DNA from 2 places in the Amylolactobacillus amylotrophicus DSM 20534 genome. Region 2 is predicted to be linked to the other one. Evidence: predicted binding sites of a transcription regulator. Region 2 holds the regulator's gene; the other holds the start of a gene.
What was found. Region 2 encodes HrcA, which represses chaperone genes, less so after heat shock. Its sites were predicted from a motif close to TTAGCACTCNNNNNNNNNGAGTGCTAA; they were not measured.
Positions count from the first base shown of each region.

Region 1: a site for HrcA is predicted at 1,635-1,661, ahead of FC62_RS02660 (ATP-dependent Clp protease ATP-binding subunit). Genes of this name have one in related genera too.

Region 1 is NZ_AZCV01000001.1:526,456-529,652, reverse strand. It holds gene FC62_RS02660 (ATP-dependent Clp protease ATP-binding subunit) at 1-1,571, opposite strand, end outside; gene FC62_RS02655 (hypothetical protein) at 1,729-1,908, shown strand; gene FC62_RS02650 (phosphocarrier protein HPr) at 2,015-2,281, shown strand; gene ptsP (phosphoenolpyruvate--protein phosphotransferase) at 2,281-3,197, shown strand, end outside.
Region 2 is NZ_AZCV01000001.1:121,342-124,538, forward strand. It holds gene ribF (riboflavin biosynthesis protein RibF) at 1-556, shown strand, start outside; gene hrcA (heat-inducible transcriptional repressor HrcA) at 647-1,708, shown strand; gene grpE (nucleotide exchange factor GrpE) at 1,724-2,359, shown strand; gene dnaK (molecular chaperone DnaK) at 2,433-3,197, shown strand, end outside.

The sequences.
Region 1 (3,197 bases), 410 kb from region 2:
GCTTCCTCGTAACCCACATAACCTGGAGGTGAACCTATGAGCTTCGAAATCGAATGCTTCTCCATGTACTCACTCATATCGAATCTAATCATTGATTCGTCCGAGCCAAACAGTTGCTTAGCGAGCTGCTTAGCTAGCTCTGTTTTACCAACACCTGTTGGGCCAACGAACAGGAAGGAACCGATTGGCCGACCGGTCTTATTGAAGCCGACCCGGTTACGCCGAATAGCCTTTGCAACCTTATCAACAGCCTCATCTTGACCAATGACGTGCTGATGTAAGTCATCAGCGAGGTTCTTCAGTTGATTTTGCTCCTGGGCCTTAAGTTCGCCAACCGGAATATTTGTCTTCTCTTCGACAATCTTCTCCATGATTTTCTCGGTAATTTGCGGTGTCTTATCGGGATCCGTATTCTCGTTCTTCATCTGATTGTACTTGTCAATCTGATCGCGATAGTATGCGGCCTTCTCGTAGTCCTCGTTCTTCAAAGCGTCCTGCTTCAAGCGCTCGGCTTCGTCGATACGATTCTTGACTGTGGCTTCGTCGATTGCCGGAATCGTTAAGTTCATCCGTGAACCCGCCTCATCGAGCAAATCAATCGCTTTGTCAGGTAGGAAGCGGTCTTGAATATAGCGTGCGGATAGTTTAACCGCCGACTCGACTGCACCTTCAGTAAACTTGACGTGATGGTATGCCTCGTATTTCGGCTGCAAGCCGCGCAAAATTTGAATTGTTTCGTCGACTGATGGTTCATTTACTTGAACCGGCTGGAAGCGCCGTGCAAGGGCAGAATCCTTCTCAATCGTCCGGTATTCATTCAAGGTGGTGGCACCCACAAGTTGTAGCTCACCGCGTGCAAGTGCTGGTTTTAAGACGTTACCGGCATCCATGCCGCCTTCGGCGTTACCAGCACCGACAATTTCGTGGATTTCATCGATAAATAAGATGATAGAGTTATCCTTTTGAATCTCGTCGATTAATTGTTGCATCCGTTGTTCAAATTGACCGCGGATTCCGGTTCCTTGGACCAGTGAAACGACGTCTAGTCGAATAACTTTCTTCTCTTGTAGTTTAGCTGGCACAGCGCCATCAGCAATTTGTTGTGCAAGTCCTTCCACAACAGCTGTTTTACCGACACCGGCCTCACCGATTAATACTGGATTATTTTTCGTTCTTCTATTTAAAATCTCAATTACACGTGCAATTTCTTTATCGCGCCCGATTACCGGGTCGATTTTACCAGTGCGTGCTAATTCAGTCAGGTCGACTCCAAACTGAGCAAGAATTGAGTTGCCACGTTTGTTGCCGCCACCGTTACGACCGGCCTGAGTAGGTCGTTCTGATGTTGGTTGACCATTCAAATTATTTTCCTGTTGAGCACCATTTAACTGGTTAAATAAGTCATCAATGCTTGAGAAACCAAATGGATCGTTACTGTTCATTGAGTTACCCTGTTTCTGTTTTAATAATTGATAGCAGTTTTGACATAGATTAATCTCTTGCTGGTTGCCGTTGACATTCGCATAGAGGTGAATCGTTGCTTCTCTTTGTTGACAATTCTGACAAAGCATTTCGTTCCCACCTTTTCTTTTCGATTAAGTTTATCTATCCTAAACTCAAGTAACATTATACAATTAGCACTCATGTGAGGCAAGTGCTAAGACTTGAGCTTTTATGTTAGGCAAATTAGGAGTCCGTGGTTATAATAGAAATGATTGGAGTGAAACTATGGATTACAATACTATTTTAAATGACCTAGTAAGTGGTAAATTATCGGAATTTCGTGTGGCGCCAGCCGAAGCATTTGCATTTCAGGCCGCACTACGTGAATTTGGTAAAAGAGCCGAGATTGTTGGTCGTGCCGAACGTGGTGGCGATGTCGTCTACACTGGTCTAAATGAACAATGAAAACATTTACATGGATGCTTGTTTAATTCGAAAAAGAATGATAATCTTAGTATCGATGATTTGAGTTTACTCGGTCAATTTTTGTATTATAAAGGAGACAAACATAATGGAAAAACGAGATTTTCACGTAACAGCAGAAACTGGTATTCACGCACGTCCTGCAACTTTATTGGTGCAAGCTGCAAGCAAGTTTAACTCTGACATTAACCTTGAATTCAATGGTAAGTCAGTTAACTTGAAGTCAATCATGGGTGTAATGTCACTCGGTGTTGGCCAAGGTTCTGATGTAACAATCAGTGCAGAAGGTGACGACGAAGCAGAAGCAATCGCTGCTATTGAAGAAACAATGACAAAGGAAGGACTAGCTGAATAATGACGAAAACACTTAAAGGGATTGGCGCAAGCGACGGCATTGCAATTGCCAAAGCTTATATGTTAGTAGAGCCTGACCTTTCGTTTTCAAAGTCATCAGTTAGTGAAGTCGACGCTGAAGTAGCAAAGCTCCAGAAGGCGATTGCTACCTCGACCGATGAATTACACGTCATTCGTGATAAAGCAAAAGAAAACCTGGGTGAGGAAGAAGCCCAGGTTTTTGATGCACATTTGATGATTTTAGCTGACCCAGAATTTACTGGTGCAGTTGAACAAAAGGTAAAAGACGAAAAAATCAACAGCGAAGCTGCTTTAGATGAAGTATCGACAATGTTCATCGGCATGTTTGAGGCGATGACCGATAATCCATACATGCAAGAACGGGCGGCCGATGTGCGTGATGTTTCGAAGAGAATCATGGCACACTTGTTGGGTGTCGAATTACCAAACCCTGCTTTGATTAATGAAGAAGTGATTGTGGTTGCACACGATCTGACACCAAGTGATACAGCTCAATTGAACAAGAAGTTTGTGAAGGCTTTTGTCACTGATATTGGTGGTCGGACAGCTCACTCAGCAATCATGGCTCGCTCGCTGGAAATTCCAGCCGTTGTAGGTACCGGTAAGATGACTGCAGAAGTTGCTGCAGGTCAAAAGGTGCTAGTCGACGGAATGACTGGTGAAGTCATCGTTGAGCCGGCTGACGATACTGTCGCAGAGTTTACCCAAAAGGCTGCAGATTTCGCTGCACAAAAAGCTGAATGGGATAAGTTGCGTGACGAAAAAACGGTCACTGCAGACGGTAAGAGCTACACCTTAGCCGCAAACATTGGTACACCGAAGGATTTGACCGGAGTACACGAGAATGGTTCTGAGGCTATTGGCTTGTACAGAACAGAGTTCCTGTACATGGATTC
Region 2 (3,197 bases):
TTACACCTACGGTGACAAGAATATTGCCAATATGCGTCATCTGCCTGAATTTAGTCACGGCCGGTTTGATATTGTCGAGTTACCGGAGCAGGTTTTTGCAGGGCGAAAAATTGGCTCGACAATAATTCGGCAGGATTTGTTAAATGGTGATGTGACGGAGGCTAATCAACTTCTTGGTTATCCTTACTCAATTACTGGCAAGGTGGTTACCGGTAAGCAACGTGGGCGTACAATCGGTTTTCGGACCGCAAATCTTGCATTGCCGGAGCATAAGCTAATCCCGGGTATCGGCGTCTATGCGACTAAGTTGTTGGTTCACGGGCAATGGCACGAAGCAATGACCAGTATCGGCTATAACATCACATTCAACGATACGCAGCAGATCTTCATCGAAACGAATATCTTCGACTTCGATGAAGATATTTATGGCGAGACAATCACGGTCGCGTGGTATAAATTTCTCCGCGGGGAGAAGAAGTTGGCCGGGCTTGCTGGATTGAAAGAGCAGCTAAAGAAAGATGAACAAGCAACAAGAGCTTACTTTAACAATATTTAAGCTCTTTTTTATTTGACAATCTTTTTGATAGTTGTTATATTCTAATAGTTAGCACTCTGAATAGTTAAGTGCTAATAAAGAGGTGACTGGATGTTAACAAAGCGACAGGAGCTTATCTTGAAGATGATCATCAAGAATTTCACTAATGATCATGAGCCCGTTGGATCGAAGACTTTAATGGAGCAATTGCCGATTAAAGTTTCGTCCGCAACCATCAGAAACGAAATGGCTACGTTAGAGGAGCTCGGCCTGATTGAGAAGACGCATTCTTCATCGGGACGAATTCCGTCGAGCGCTGGCTACCGTTTCTACCTGGATTATCTGGTAGAACCCATTAGCATTCCTAATCAGGTTTATCAGAAGGTTCTGTCAAACCTTGATCGACCATTTCACCAAGTGAATGAGATTGTAGAGGAAGCTGCTAAGATTCTATCGGACTTGACTAGCTATACTGCGTTTGCTGCTGGTCCTGAGCTAAATAATGTAACCGTCACAGGCTTTCGCATAGTGCCGTTACCCAATCATCAAATTATGGCAATTCTGGTAACGTCTGACGGTAGTGTTAGAAGCCGCGTATACAATATTCATCGTAGTGTCAGTGGCGATGAGATTGAGAAGGGGGTCAGAATTATCAACGATAAGTTGGTTGGTAAGAGTGTCTTAGCAATCAACCAGATGAGCATCGAAGAGTTGGTTGGGACAATTGATGGTAGTAATTCTGCTGCGGCTCAAATTATTGACCTGCTATCCGATGTGTTTAAGGACGCCGCGTCTGAACAACTCTATGTCAATGGTCAGATTAATTTGTTGAATAATTACAATGCCAGTAATGTTGATCAACTAAAGTCTTTGTACCAGATGCTTGATCATGAGAGTTATCTGACCGATTTGCTTACAATGGATGATCTGGATGATGTGCAGGTTGGCCTAGATTTTCCGGTTCGGGTCAAGCTTGGCAATGAATTGCCGGGAGATCTGCTGAAAGATTATAGTCTGTTGACCGCTAATTACTCGGTAGGGGATCACGGTAGCGGCATTATCGCTTTACTAGGGCCCTCAAACATGCCGTATTCACAGATGATTAGTCTGATGGAGTACTTTAGAAACGAGCTAGCTAAGAAATTACTAGATTATTATGGAAATTTCCAATAACTAAGGAGGATCGCTTTGGAGCATACGAAAGATGAATTTCCATCTGAGAAGGATTTAGATTCAACCAAAACAAAAACGCCGACACAAGCTGAGCAAAAGCCGCAGGGCGCTAATAACGAGGATCAGCTAGAACAGAAACCAAAAAAGAAGTCTAAGAAGCAGGAGTCAACGGAGCAGGATGATAGAGTGGCTTCTTTGACCAAGGAAATTGAGTCATTGAAGACTGAATTAGCCGACTTTGATGACAAGCTACTACGCGCCCAGGCCGAGATGCAAAACATGCAGTCCAGGCAGAAAAAGGAGACTGCTAGTATGCTAAAATATGCTGGTAGTGATTTAGCCAAAAAAGTTTTGCCTGCCGTTGATAACTTAGAGCGAGCTCTCGATATCAAAGTGGACGATGAGGCCAGCAAGCAATTTAAGAAGGGTGTTCAAATGACGCTCGATAATCTGTTGGCCGCACTCACAGAAGAGGGTGTAACCGAAATCGCAGATGATTCAGTCAAGTTTGATCCAAGTATTCACCAAGCGGTTCAGACCGTCCCAAAGGACGCCGATCATGAAGCGGACCAGGTAGTCTCAATCCTACAAAAGGGCTACAAGTTTAAGGACAGGGTTATTCGTCCGGCCATGGTCGTGGTCGCCCAATAAGCACATCTCTTAGTTTCACTTAAGTTTGTTCATCAAATTAAAAAAAAAAGAATCGAAAGGAAGTATTTTTTAAATGTCAAAAGTAATTGGTATTGACTTAGGTACTACTAACTCAGCCGTTGCTGTCTTAGAAGGATCAGAACCAAAAATTATCACAAACCCTGAAGGTAACAGAACTACCCCATCTGTTGTTTCATTCAAGGATGGCGAAATTCAGGTTGGTGAGGTTGCAAAGCGCCAAGCCGTCACGAACCCAAATACAGTTATCTCAATCAAGAGCCACATGGGTGAACCGGGATACAAAGTTAGTGTTGATGGCAAGGACTACACACCACAAGAAATCTCCGCAATGATTTTGCAATACATTAAGAAATTCGCTGAGGATTACTTGGGCGAACCCGTGACAGAAGCTGTTATCACCGTTCCTGCCTACTTCAACGATTCACAAAGACAGGCGACCAAAGATGCTGGTAAGATTGCCGGATTAGACGTTAAGAGAATTATCAACGAACCAACTGCTTCTTCGCTAGCATATGGCTTAGACAAAGACGATGCCGACGAGAAGATTCTGGTATATGACTTAGGTGGTGGTACGTTTGATGTGTCCGTCCTAGAGCTCGGTGATGGTGTCTTCCAAGTCCTTTCGACTAATGGTGATACTCATCTTGGTGGTGACGACTTTGACCAAAAAATAATTGACTACCTTGTTTCTGAATTCAAGAATGAACATGGTATCGACCTCTCGAAGGATAAGATGGCCTTACAAAGACTGAAGGATGCTGCTGAAAAGGCTAAGAAGGATCTCTCAGGGGTTACTAGCACTCAGATCAGCTTGCCG